4 regions of the Streptomyces sp. NBC_01390 genome follow, and region 2 is predicted to be linked to each of the others. Evidence: riboswitches for the same ligand, from Rfam matches in the RefSeq annotation. Region 2 holds a riboswitch; each other region holds the start of a gene.

What was found. A riboswitch is a leader RNA that binds a small molecule or an ion and turns the genes downstream of it on or off. The one in region 2 is predicted to bind cobalamin.
Region 1: linked by a shared signal. The riboswitch ahead of OG241_RS02490 (CbtB-domain containing protein) and the one ahead of OG241_RS13065 (cobalamin biosynthesis protein) in region 2 are both predicted to bind cobalamin.
Region 3: linked by a shared signal. The riboswitch ahead of OG241_RS16635 (prenyltransferase/squalene oxidase repeat-containing protein) and the one ahead of OG241_RS13065 (cobalamin biosynthesis protein) in region 2 are both predicted to bind cobalamin.
Region 4: linked by a shared signal. The riboswitch ahead of OG241_RS37885 (ribonucleoside-diphosphate reductase subunit alpha) and the one ahead of OG241_RS13065 (cobalamin biosynthesis protein) in region 2 are both predicted to bind cobalamin.

The regions. Positions count from the first base shown of each region.
Region 1 covers NZ_CP109551.1:590,683-593,957, forward strand. Annotated here, with positions in the region: gene OG241_RS02480 (acyl-CoA dehydrogenase family protein) at 1-671, opposite strand, end outside; gene OG241_RS02485 (CbtA family protein) at 825-1,601, opposite strand; gene OG241_RS02490 (CbtB-domain containing protein) at 1,628-1,849, opposite strand; cobalamin riboswitch at 1,889-2,045, opposite strand; gene OG241_RS02495 (histidine phosphatase family protein) at 2,150-2,734, shown strand; gene OG241_RS02500 (ferredoxin) at 3,057-3,275, opposite strand, start outside.
Region 2 covers NZ_CP109551.1:2,930,618-2,933,892, forward strand. Annotated here, with positions in the region: gene OG241_RS13055 (anion permease) at 1-1,224, shown strand, start outside; gene OG241_RS13060 (hypothetical protein) at 1,243-1,464, shown strand; cobalamin riboswitch at 1,611-1,754, shown strand; gene OG241_RS13065 (cobalamin biosynthesis protein) at 1,858-2,799, shown strand; gene OG241_RS13070 (cobyric acid synthase) at 2,796-3,275, shown strand, end outside.
Region 3 covers NZ_CP109551.1:3,712,130-3,715,404, forward strand. Annotated here, with positions in the region: gene OG241_RS16630 (MBL fold metallo-hydrolase) at 31-1,068, shown strand; cobalamin riboswitch at 1,088-1,239, shown strand; gene OG241_RS16635 (prenyltransferase/squalene oxidase repeat-containing protein) at 1,349-2,599, shown strand; gene OG241_RS16640 (SCO2322 family protein) at 2,596-3,240, shown strand; gene OG241_RS16645 (energy-coupling factor transporter transmembrane component T) at 3,233-3,275, shown strand, end outside.
Region 4 covers NZ_CP109551.1:8,389,027-8,392,301, reverse strand. Annotated here, with positions in the region: gene OG241_RS37890 (ATP-binding protein) at 1-1,558, opposite strand, end outside; cobalamin riboswitch at 1,831-1,972, shown strand; gene OG241_RS37885 (ribonucleoside-diphosphate reductase subunit alpha) at 2,098-3,275, shown strand, end outside.

The DNA of each region.
Region 1 (3,275 bases), 2.3 Mb from region 2:
ACGGGTACGCGGACGTTCTCGTAGTAGCTGGCGGTGGTGTCGTGCGAGGCGAGGGTGCGGATGAGGGTGCAGGAGTAGCCGGGGTCGGTGGTCGGCACGAGGAGCATGGTGATGCCCTTGTGCGGCGGGGCGTCCGGGTCCGTGCGCACGGCGAGCCACACCCAGTCCGCCGTGTCGCCGTTCGTCGTCCAGATCTTGTGGCCGTTGACCGTGTAGTGGCCGGTGGCTTCGTCGCCGTCCCGTACCGCCCGCGTCTTGAGTGCGGCCAGGTCGGTGCCCGCCTCCGGCTCGCTGTAGCCGATCGCGAAGTCGATCTCGCCGGCGAGGATCTTCGGGAGGAAGTACGCCTTCTGCTCGTCGCTGCCGTACCGCATGATCGTCGGGCCGACGGTGTTGAGCGCCATGAGCGGCAGCGGTACGCCCGCCTGGGCGGCCTCGTCGAAGAAGATGAACTGTTCCATCGGGCTCAGGCCGCGCCCCCCGTACTCCTGCGGCCAGCCGACGCCGAGCCAGCGGTCGGCGCCGAGCCGACGGATGGTCTCGCGGTAGAAGCGCTTCTGGGCGACGTGGTCACTGAAGCGTGAGTAGGCGCGGTCCGGCACCAACTCGGCGAAATAGGTGCGCAGTTCGGTGCGCAGCTGCTGCTGCTCGGGCGTGTATTCGAGATGCACGGCGCCTCCTGCTGGCTCCCCAAGGCCGGACCTGTCGGCGCACACGGTAGAACGTGTTCCAGAAATTGGGAATGGCGGTGCGTGTACGGGTCCACGCGCGCCTGAGGGGGTCCCGGATGTCCGGGACCCCCTCAGACCAGTGCGGCGAACCGCTCAGTGCGCCACAGGAGTTGCCTGCGGTTCGGTGCCGCTCGCGCCGACGGCCGCTGCCTTCCTCGGAACGAGCAGCCGTTCCGCCATCAGTCCGAAGACCAGGCCGAACGCGGTCCACATCGTCACCTGGATGCCGAGCGTGGCCACCCGGTACCGCCACAGAAGGCTCGCGGAGAAGCCCTCCGGGACCTCGTTGGTGAACGACGGCAGGAACGCGTACGCGAGTCCCACCACGAGGACGAGGAAGGCGCTCGCCGCGAGCGTCGCGTTCCAGTTGCCCAGGCGCGGCGCGAGGCGCTTGCCCAGGATGACCGCGCCGACGGCCAGCAGCACGCTGAGCGCGACCATCAGGAAGAACAGCGCGGTGCGCTGGTTGAGGGTGTCGGGGTCGCCGACGGCGGGCGGGTTGGCCGGGTACTTGAGGAACGGCACGACGTACACCGCGAGCAGGCCGGCCCCCGAGAGGAGCAGCGCGGTCGCGCGCGGCCCGAAGCGGCCGATCCGGCCGAGCGCGAAGCAGTACGCGAGGGCGGCGATACCGCCGAACGCGACGCCGTACACGAGGACACCGGTGCCCAGGCCCACGGTGGACTGCAACGCACGGGAGACCAGGGCCTGTTCGGCGTGCCCGTGGGCCTCGTGCATCTTCTCGAACGCGATCGCGTCGTCGACGAGCGGCTCGGCGAAGACGTACGCGACGACCCAGACGAGCACACCCGCGACCAGGCCCGCGAGCATGCCGCGGACCAGGAGGTTTCTGACCGTTGTGGAGTTCATGAGCTCGTGTGCGTTCCCTGTCCTCGTCAGTGGCAGGGGAAGCCGAGCAGGTGGCGGGCGTCGTGCACCCATTCGTGCACACCCTCGCCGGAGACCAGGGAGGTGGCGCCCTGTTCGGCGCCGACGAAGTAGAGCAGCACCAGCATCAGCACGCCGAAGAAGACCGCCCAGGGGGTGATCGCGCCGATCGGCAGTTTCTCGGGTACGGCGGTGGGTGCGGCGGTCGGCTGAATCGCGGACTGTGCCATGACAGACCTCCTGGGGGAACTCGCGTCCCGTATCGGTGGTGCGGAGGACGACAGTCACGGGTCTGACTTGCCCCCGGGCCGCACCAGGCGGGTGCGTACGGGGCTTACAGTGGCGCGACCGTGCCGGATTCCCACCGGCTTCCGTCGAACCGTCGTCAATATCGTCGTGAAGGTACCGCGAAGCGGGGGTTCGGCCAAGGGCGCGTGGGACGGCGTACGGCGCGGCGGTGCGCCGTACGGTGCCTCAAGTTCCGTGCATGACAACGAATATTGGGGCGGAATGAGCGCGGGAGAGACCGGATGACGAGCCGAGTGATGTTGATCTCACCGGCGATCAGCGCGGCCCTGCGGGAGGCCCGTTTCGACGACGACTGTTCCCTGGACGAGTCGGGGCTGCGGCTCGCCCTGGCGGCGGCAGGGAGCCTGCCGGCAGTGTCCACGGTCTGGGTCTCCCCCACCGCGCGCTGCCGCGAGACGGCCCGGGCACTGGTCCTCGACGCCGGTTCGGTACCGGGGCCGGCCGGTCTGGACGCGGGCCGCTGGCGCGGCGCGACCCTGACCGAGGTGACGGAGAAGGAGCCGGAAGCGCTGGCCCAGTGGCTGACCGACCCTCAGTCGGCCCCGCACGGCGGGGAGTCGGTCCGCGGGCTCTGCGACCGGATCGCCCACTGGCTGGACGGGACGGCGGCGCGGGTCACGGGCCGGACGGTGGCGGTTGTCGAGCCTGAGGTCGTACGGGCGGCGACGGTACGAGCGCTCGGTGCGCCGGAGTCGGCGTTCTGGCGGATCGACGTTCCGCCGTTGACGGCAACGGAGTTGAGCGGCCGGGCGGGGCACTGGAATGTGCGCCTTGGCCGGCCGCTTGGTGCGCCGCACGACACGTAGGGGGCGTTCGGTCGTGAACCCGGGGTTCACGACGCGGATCGGCGCGCGCGGCTCACATGCTGTCGTCCCACGGGCGGGGGCGTCCGGGACGTGAACCGGCGGGTTCGCGGGGCAGCGTGGCTCACCTGCCGTCATCTCGCGGGCGAGGGTATTCGGAGGTGAACCGGCGCGTTCACGGCGCGGTGCGGCTCACGCGCCGTCGGCCTCCGGGCGAGGCGCCCGGATGGGAACCGGTCGGTCACGGCACGGTGCGGCTCACGCGCCGTCGGCCCACAGGCGAGGGTGTCCGGACGTGGACCGGCGGTTCATGGCGCGGTGCGGCTCACGCGCTGTCGGTCCCGCGGCGCGGGGTGTCCAGCGTCCAGGCGAAGTCCTTGCATGCCTGTGCGCACTCGCGGCATGCCTTCGCCGTGTCCTGGCCGCCGGAGTGGTCGTCGAAGACCTGGGCGGTTTCGAGGCAGACCGTGCCGCACCACTCCAGTTGGACCCGGAGGGCGGCCTCGTCCTGGTCCGCCTGTTCGGAGAGCAGGCGGCACGTCGC
Region 2 (3,275 bases):
GCGTTCGATTTCACGAACGGTTTCCACGACACCGCCAACGCTATGGCGACCACCATCTCGACCGGTGCGCTCAAGCCCAAGGTCGCGGTCGCCATGTCGGCCGTGCTCAACCTCGTGGGCGCCTTCCTTTCCGTCGAGGTCGCCAACACGATCTCCAAGGGCCTCGTCGACGAGAGCGGTATCCGTCCCGAGGTGATCTTCGCGGCGCTGGTCGGCGCGATCCTCTGGAACCTGCTGACCTGGCTGGTCGGGCTTCCGTCCAGTTCCTCGCACGCCCTCATGGGCGGCCTGATCGGCGCGACCATCGCCTCGGCGGGCACGGGCGCCGTCCACGGCGACGTGCTGGTGACGAAGGTGCTGATCCCGGCGATCGCCGCCCCGCTGGTGGCGGGCATCGCGGCCATGCTGGCAACGCGGCTGTCGTACACGCTCGGGGCCAAGCGGGCCGAGGGCAAGGCGGCCGAGAAGGGCTTCCGGGTCGGCCAGATCGCCTCCGCGGGCCTGGTGTCGCTGGCCCACGGCACGAACGACGCGCAGAAGACGATGGGCATCATCACCCTCGCCCTGGTCGCCGGCGGCGCCGTCGCTCCCGACTCCGATCCCCCGGTATGGGTCATCCTCTCCGCGGGCATGGCCATCGCGCTCGGCACCTACCTGGGCGGCTGGCGCATCATCCGTACGATGGGCAAGGGTCTGACCGACCTTCAGCCGCAGCAGGGCTTCGCCGCCCAGACCAGTGCGGCGACGGTCATCCTGGCCTCCTCCCACCTCGGTTTCTCCCTCTCCACCACGCACTCGGTGTCCGGTTCGGTGATGGGCGCGGGCCTCGGCCGCAAGGGCGGCGTGGTCCGCTGGTCGACGGCGACCCGGATGTTCGTGGCCTGGGGACTGACCCTGCCCGCCGCGGCTCTCGTGGGCGCGCTGGCGGAGTACGTCACCGGTTTCGGCAGCTGGGGCACGGCTCTGGTGGCCCTCTTCCTCATCGCGTCGAGCACGGCGATCTGGGTCGTGTCGCGCCGCGAGGTCATCGACCACACCAACGTCAACCACGTCGAGGGCGGGACCGCGGCGAACGCCGAGCCCGCCGGCGTCGTCACGACGGCCGTCGCCGCCGTGACCCCGCCTCCGGCAGGCACTGTCGCCGACGACCTGACGGCCACCATCCCGGCCCCGGCCACGGCCCCCGCCGAGGTCGCGGTCCAGCCGTCGGCCACGGCCCTCTGAGTCCGGTAAGGAAGCAACATGAAGATCGACTGGGCGGCCCTCGGCTCCGTCTTCGGCGTCAGTCTCGTCATCACCGTGGCCATGGTGGGCGTGTTCACCCTGGGCATCATCGGGCTCTCCCACCGCGAACGGGCGGTCGCGCAGGGCGAGTCGGCGGGGCTGGCGGTCACCGGCGCGTACGCGTGCTTCGCCGCCTGTGCGGCGGTGGTGGCGTACGGCATCTATCTGATCGTGGCCTGAGGGCCGCGTACATCCTCCTCGCCCGCCGTGACCGTGGCCGCCTCGCTGGTGGTCAGGGGCGCGGCGGGCGTTTTTCGTCGCCCCGATCCGGTCGTGGTGTGGGGCTCAGCACAGTCCTCCTTTCCAGGTCAACGGCAAGTTGACGGGTGTTCCGGGCCCGTGGTGGACTGCCGGAGCCATGTACGGCAGCAGAAGAGGAAGCCGGTGTGAATCCGGCGCGGTCCCGCCACTGTCACCGGGGTAGGTAACCCCGGGAGCCAGGAACTCTTGCCGCCGGTCTCGTCGAACCAGGGCGTGGACACCCTGAGTGAGGACATATCGCCATGCTCGGCTGCCGTTCGCGTTCGAGGTACAGCACCGGATCGCTGCCCGATCCCCTGGCCGGCTGAGCCGATGCGTGCCGATCGCGTCTTCGCGTACGGCGCCACCGCCGGACTCCTCGCTGATCTGATCCTGGGCGACCCTCGCCGCGGGCATCCGGTCGCCGCGTTCGGGCGGGCCGCCGGCGCCGTCGAACAGGTCCTGTGGCGGGACCATCGCGGGTGGGGCGCGCTGCACACCGCCGTGTGTGTGGGAGGCGCCGTCTCCCTTGCCGCGGCGGCCGGTTGCCTCGCACGTCCGTCCCGTACCGCTTCTGTCGCTCTCACCGCCGCCGCCACCTGGGCCGTCGTCGGCGGTACCTCCCTGGGCCGGGAGGCGCGGGCCATCGGCCGGTCGCTGGAGACCGGGGACGTCGAGGGCGCGCGGGAGCGGCTGCCCCATCTGTGCGGGCGGGATCCGCAGGCTCTCGACTCCGCCGGGATCGCCCGGGCGGTCGTCGAGTCCGTCGCCGAGAACACCTCCGACGCCGTGGTGGGCGCGCTGGTGTGGGGCGCCTTGGGCGGGGTGCCCGGGCTGGTCGGGTTCCGGGCCGTCAACACCCTTGACGCGATGGTGGGTCACAGGTCGGACCGGTACCGGCGGTACGGGTGGGCCGCCGCCCGGCTGGACGATGTGGCGGGGTGGCCGGGGGCGCGGCTCACCGCCGTCCTGGCCACGCTCACCGGTGGGGATCCTCGCGGGGCCGTACAGGCCTGGCGGGACGACGCCGGTAAGCATCCGAGTCCCAACGCCGGGCCCGTGGAGGCTTCTTTCGCGGGCGCCCTGGGCGTGCGGCTCGGCGGGACCCTGTCCTACGGCGGACGGGTCGAGCATCGGCCGGTGCTGAACCAGGAGGGGCGTGCTGTGGAGGTTCACGACATCGAACGGGCGGTACGGCTGTCCCGTCGCGTCGGTGTGCTCGCGCTCGGCGTCAGTGTCGCCGCGCGGGCCCTGGTGAAGGGGCGCACCGCATGACGCACCCCATGAGTGGCGGGGGCCTCGGTGGGGGGCTGCTCGTCGCGGGGACCACCTCCGACGCCGGCAAGAGTGTCGTCACCGCCGGGATCTGCCGGTGGCTGGTGCGGCAGGGGGTCAGGGTCGCGCCGTTCAAGGCGCAGAACATGTCCCTCAACTCCTTCGTCACGCGCGAGGGTGCCGAGATCGGGCGGGCGCAGGCCATGCAGGCGCAGGCGTGCCGGGTGGAACCCACCGCCCTCATGAATCCCGTGCTGCTGAAGCCGGGGGGCGACCAGAGCAGTCAGGTCGTGCTCATGGGGAAGCCGGTGGGGGAAATGAGCGCCCGTGGATATCACGGGGGACGACAGCAGCGACTTCTCGGGACCGTGCTGGAGTGCCTCGCCGAACTGCGGGGCACGTATGACGCGGTGATCTGTGAGGGGGCCGGGAGCCCGGCTGAGATCAACCTCAGACGGACCGACATCGTGAACATG
Region 3 (3,275 bases), 780 kb from region 2:
ATTGCCTGCAGCCCAGCCACAGGGGAGCCCATGACACAGGTGTCGACGCAGGTGACCGATCACGGCGGGGGCGTACGGTCCCTCCGGGTGCCCATCCCGAACAACCCCCTCGGCTACACGCTGGTGTACGTCGTCGACACGGACAGCGGACCGGTGCTCATCGACACGGGCTGGGACGACCCGCTGTCCTGGGACACCCTCGTCGAGGGCCTGGCGGCGTGCGGCACGGCGGTCGGCGAGATCCACGGCATGGTGATCACCCACCACCACCCGGACCACCACGGCCTGTCCGGCCAGGTCCGCGAGGCGTCCGGGGCGTGGATCGCGATGCACGAGGCCGACATCGCGCTCGTCCGGCGGACCCGCGACAACCGGGCCGAGCGCTGGTTCGGTTACATGACCGCGAAGCTGGCGGCGGCCGGAGCACCGGCCGACCATGTGGCGACCCTGGGCAGAACACCCGCCGGCATCCTCCCGAACTTCTCGCCGGCGCTGCCCGACCGCGAGATCGTCCCCGGCGAACTCCTCGACCTCCCCGGCCGCCGACTGCGCGCGATCTGGACGCCGGGCCACACCCCGGGCCATGTCTGCCTCCACCTGGAGGAGGCCCACCCGGCCCAACTCCCGGGCAACGGCCGCCTGTTCTCGGGCGATCATCTGCTCCCCGGGATCACCCCGCACATCGGCCTGTACGAGGACCCGGAGGACACGACGGCGCCCGACCCGCTCGGCGACTACCTCGACTCCCTGGAGCGCATCGGCCGACTGGCCCCGGCGGAGGTCCTCCCGGCCCACCGCCACGCCTTTCCGGACGCGACCGTGCGCGTACAGGAACTCCTCGACCACCACGACGAACGCCTCGCCGGCCTCCGCGCCCTTCTCACCACCCCCCTCACCCCCTGGCAGCTGGCGGAACGCATGGAGTGGAACCGCCCCTGGGCCGAAATCCCCCCGGGCTCAAGGAACATCGCGGTCTCGGAGGCGGAAGCCCACGTCCGCCGACTGGTCAAACTGGGCCAGGCGGAGGCGGTGACGGGGAGCGAGCCGGTGACGTACGTGGCGGTCTGACAGCGGCGTGAACTCGGTGCCGTTTGCACGGACCGGTACAGTGGGCAGGTCGTATCACACCCGTACAGGGGGAAGCCGGTGCAAATCCGGCGCTGACCCGCAACCGTGAGCAGCCTGGGCGTTCGTCAGGGGCTGTGAGCCGGATTGCCCTGTGCGGATCGTGACCGGCTCGCGTCGCCGGCGGTCCGCCGGTGCACGGCACCGTCGAGGGATACGGAGCCGAGCCGCCCGGGGTGTCCCGTGCTGTCCGGCTCCCCGCAGGGAGAGGCACCCGCCGATCATGAATGTCCGCCGCAGCGCCACGGCTCTGGCCGTCATCGCCGTCACTCTGGCCGGCGGCGGTCAGGCGTCCGCCGCCTCGCCGTCCCCCTCGGCCGCCCTCCCCGCCGGGCTGTACGGCACCGGCGACCCCACCTACGACGGGGTCTGGCGCCAGTCCCTCGCGCTGCTCGCGCAGGACACCGTCGGGGTGAAGCCGGCCGCCTCGGCCGTGGACTGGCTGGCCGGGCAGCAGTGCGCGAGCGGTGCCTTCGCGCCGTTCCGGGCGGACAGCGGTACGGCCTGCGACGCCAAGACCCTCGTCGACACCAACAGCACCGGCGCCGCCGTCCAGGCGCTCGCCGCCCTCGGCGGGCAGGACGCGGGGGTCGGCAAGGCCGTCGCCTGGCTGAAGTCCGTACAGAACACGGACGGCGGCTGGGGGTACGCGGCCGGCGGGGCCAGCGACGCGAACTCCACCTCCGTGGTCGTCGGAGCCCTCGCCGCGGCCGGTGAGGAGCCCGGCACGGTCGCCAAGGGCGGCAGGTCCCCGTACGACCTGCTGTTGAAGCTGGCTCTTCCGTGCGACGCGACCGGCGGGGGCGCCTTCGCCTACCAGCCGGACAAGAAGGGCGCTCTCGCCGCCAACGACGACGCGACGGCCGCGGCCGTGGTCGGCGTACTGGGGAAGGGGTTCGCCGGGGAGGCCATGAAGCCGACCGGGACCGCTTCGGCCTGCTCGGACTCCGACGATCCCGGGCAGGCCGCTCGTAACGGCGCCGCCCACCTCGTACAGGCCCTCGCCAAGGACAAGCACCTCACCTCCGCGCTGGCCGGGGCCAAGGACCAGCCCGACTACGGCAACACCGCCGATGCCGTCGTCGCCCTCGCGACGGCCGGCCAGGGGCAGCGGGCGGCCGACGCGTGGCGCTGGCTGGAGGCGAACGCCGGGCCGTGGGCGAAGGGGGCGGGGCCGGCCGCGTACGCGCAGCTGATCCTCGCGGCGCACGCCGAGACCGCCGATCCGCGCGACTTCGGCGGCCAGGATCTGGTGACACTCCTCAACGCGACCGGTCCGGCGCCCGAGTCCGTCCCGGCCTCCGTCTCTCCGACACCGGCCGCCCATGACAGTGCCAAGGACACCGACAAGGACAGCGGCAAGGACGACGGGAACGGGTTCGGGACGCTCTGGACCGTCGGGGTGTTCCTCGTCGCCGGTATCGGCATCGGTTTCCTGATCAGCGGACGCAACAAGAGGAAGCAGCAGCCGTGATCCGGCGCCGCGCGCTCCCGCTCCTGGTGGCCGCCCTCCTCCTCGGCCTCTGGGCGAGCGCCGGGCAGGCCCAGGCCGTCGGCTACCGCTACTGGTCCTTCTGGGAGCGCGACGGCGGCGCGTGGACGTACGCCACACAGGGGCCGTCGACCGCCCGGCCCTCCGACGGTGACGTCCAGGGTTTCCGTTTCGCCGTGAGCCAGGACTCGAAGGGCGCTGCCCGGCCGCGCGCCGACGCCGTGTTCGGGGTCGTCTGCGCCAGGACGCCGGCGCGGGACGGCCACAAGCGGGTGGCGCTCGTCATCGACTTCGGTACGTCGGCCGACGCGCCGTCCGGCGGGAGTCCGCCCGCGCCGCGTACGGCGTGCGCCCGGGTGTCCCCCGACGCGACCACGGCGGACGCCCTCGCGTCGGTCGCGGGTCCCCTGCGGTACAACGCGAGCGCGTTGCTCTGCGCGATCTCCGGGTATCCGCGCACGGGCTGCGGCGAGACGGTGGGGGCGGGCAAGTCCGCCGGGGCCACGGATACGGAGACGGAGTCGGACGGCGGCCCGTCCGTCGGCCTGCTCGCGGGGATCGCGGCCGTCGTGGCGCTCGGCGGGGCGGCGATCTGGCAGACGCGGCGCCGCCGCCATGCGTGAGCGCTCCGCTGGATACGCGGGTCGTCGTTCACCTC
Region 4 (3,275 bases), 5.5 Mb from region 2:
ACTGGTCCAGGTTGCCCTCGCGCAGCCGCCTGCGTTCCGCGTCGCCGAGCCGCTCGCACAACGCGTTCCAGATCCGGCGCCGATGCCAGTCGGTGAGGGTGTTACCGCGTTTGCCGTACTGGTCGAAGCCGCGGCCGGCCCACAGGTGCTCGGCTCGGGCCCGCGCGCGCCGTGCCGGGCCCGGGTGCAGGATGTCCGGGTCGAGCAGCTCCGCGAAGCCGACCTCCAGCTTGTCCTGGAGCAGTCCGACGCAGGCCAGGGCCGAGACCACTTCGAGCGTGTCGCGACGCTCCTGCGGGGACAGCGCGACGTCCTCGCGCAGCTTTCCCTCGCACAGCGCCTCGGTCCAGGTCTCCATCAGCCACAGCCGCAGGGTCGCGCGGTCGCGGCTGCGGGTGTTCATGTGCCGAGGGTCGTCGCCTGGACGGTCGTGCTCCAGGATTCCCCGCCGATGGAGTTCCCGGGCGATCTGGAGGTAGATCGGCGACTCCGTCACCTCCGCCGTCTCCACGATCCAGTCCACCCGGCGCTCGTCGGTCTCCGGTACGCCCGCCGCGACGAAGCGCAGCGCCGCCTCCTCACTGAGCGGTTCCAGCTCCACGATCGCAGCCGAGGTGGTCTCCAACGGGCTGTGCGGCCGGGATGCGATGACCAGGGGCAGCTTCTCCTCGCGGGCGCGCTCGATGGCCCGGCGGATGACGTTGTCCCGGTTCTGCTGCCCGCCGTCGTCGAGAAGGGCTTCCTCCAGACCGTCGGCGAGGACGACCGGCTTGTCGTCGGCGAGGAGTTGCTGCCACACCCGGTCGGTCTTGCTGCGCGCCAGAATGCCCTTGGGCGCCTCCTGCGCGAAGCGCTGCCTCGCCAGGCGTTCGAAGCTCAGGTCGGCGCCGTCGGCCGCGTCCCTCAGCCTGACCGGCACCGGTACCGCGTTCTGGCGGGCCAGGAGTTCGGTGAGCCGTACGAGGACCGCGGTCTTCCCCGCTCCGACGCCGCCGACGAGCAGATACGGCCGCCGGGTGTCGCGCTCCCGCAGCCGCTCGGCGATGACCTGGGCGATGTCCTCGCGGCCCACGACCTCGGCGGTGTCGTATCCGGCGGTGGGCACCAGCCGGCGCGGATCCCGCAGCGTCTTGGTGAGATAGCGCCGTTTGGTCCAGCGGTACCACCAGAACAGGAAGAGCGCGGCGGCGATCGAGGCGGCGAGGATCGGACCGACGAACTTGAAGACGGTCTCGAACCCCTCGTTGCCCTGCCGCCACTTCTCGAAGCCGGTCGTGTCGTGCGTGATGAAGATGAACAGGCCCTCCCCGACCCAGGCGAGCAACGCCAGCACGGCGACCAGCCAGATCGTCCTGGTGACGTTGGCGTAGGAGAGCCATCGGCGCCATTTCCTGGGGCGGGTGGCACCTCGGCGGGCCTCCAGACGGATCGTCAGGGAGTGCCAGCGGCCGACGAACCCGTGGCCGACCCGGTGTCCCGCCCGTCTGAGGGCGAGGGTGGCCATCGGCGCGTCGCGCGGTCGCTCCTTGCAGGGCGGACGGCGGACAACCCTCGTCATGGCGTTCTCCCTGCGAGTTCCGAAAGCGGTTCCCGGGACGGAGGGCCGGCGGGAGAGGATTCGCGCGGCGCCGACGGTCACTTCCATGGAATCACTCCGGGCGCGCTTCGCAACCCGGGCGTCCGGCACCACGCGGGGCGTCCGGGAACATCGGGTTTCGTCCGCACCCGGGCTGGACGGAAGTCTCCCGCCACACCGGACGAACTCGCCCTGATCGGCTGTCAGCTGACGCTCTGAAACCGCCCCGACACAACATCTGGGGGTGGCGTGACGGGTGAGCACAAGATGTATGCTCGTGCTCGCTGTCGCCGCAGGGGAATCCGGTGTGAATCCGGAACTGTCCCGCAACGGTGTACTCGTGCACGTTTGTGCGCTTGGCCAGTCCGAGGACCTGCCGACGGTGTGCCCGGCCGACCGGTCCGGGTGCCTGACGTCCGGGCCTCGTGGAGTGGGCCGGTGGACGCACGCGTGCCCGTAAGGCGTCCGTGTGCCCCGCTGCCCTCCGCAAGGCCCCGTGCCGAGCGAGGGAGAGCCCCCCTGTGACCATCGCGCCAGCCGAACCGGCTTCAGCGACCCCAGAGGCCGCAGTCGAGACGGACGGTCCTGGTACCGCGCTGCTGCGGACCCTGACCGAGCTGACCGCCGACCTTCCCGACGCCGACCCCGGCCGGGTCGCCGCCGCCGCGCTGCGCGGCCGGTCCGCGCGGGCCGACGTGTCGGAGCTGCGCGAGCTGGCCACCGAGGCGGCGGCCGGCCTCATCTCCGAGGACCCCGCCTACTCCCGGCTGGCCGCCCGGCTACTGACCGTCACCATCGCAGCGGAGGCCGCCTCACAGGGCGTCACCTCCTTCTCCGAGTCGGTCGCGGTCGGGCACCGGGAGGGCCTGATCGCCGACCGCACCGCCGAGTTCGTCCGGCTGCACACGGACCGTCTCGACGCCCTGATCGACATCGAGGGCGACGACCGCTTCGGGTACTTCGGGCTGCGCACGCTGTACAGCCGCTACCTTCTGCGCCACCCGATCACCCGCCGGGTCGTCGAGACGCCCCAGCACTTCATGCTGCGGGTGGCGAGCGGTCTCGCCGAGGACGACACCGTGCGGGCGCTGGACGAGGTCGCCGCGCTCTACCGGCTGATGAGCCGCCTCGACTACCTCCCCTCCTCCCCCACCCTCTTCAACTCCGGTACCCGGCACCCCCAGATGTCGTCCTGCTACCTCCTCGACTCCCCCGTCGACGAGCTGGACTCCATCTACGACCGCTACCACCAGGTCGCCCGGCTCTCCAAGCACGCCGGTGGCATCGGGCTGTCGTACTCCCGTATCCGCAGCCGCGGTTCGCTGATCCGGGGCACCAACGGGCACTCCAACGGCATCGTGCCGTTCCTGAAGACGCTGGACGCCTCCGTCGCCGCCGTGAACCAGGGCGGCCGGCGCAAGGGTGCCGCCGCGGTCTACCTGGAGACCTGGCACTCCGACATCGAGGAGTTCCTGGAGCTGCGCGACAACACGGGTGAGGACGCCCGCCGTACGCACAACCTGAACCTCGCGCACTGGATCCCGGACGAGTTCATGCGCCGGGTGGACACGGACGCCCTCTGGTCGCTCTTCTCCCCCTCCGACGTGCCCGAACTGGTCGACCTGTGGGGCGCCGAGTTCGACGCCGCCTACCGCGCGGCCGAGGAGGCCGGGCTCGCCCGGAAGACCATCCCGGCCCG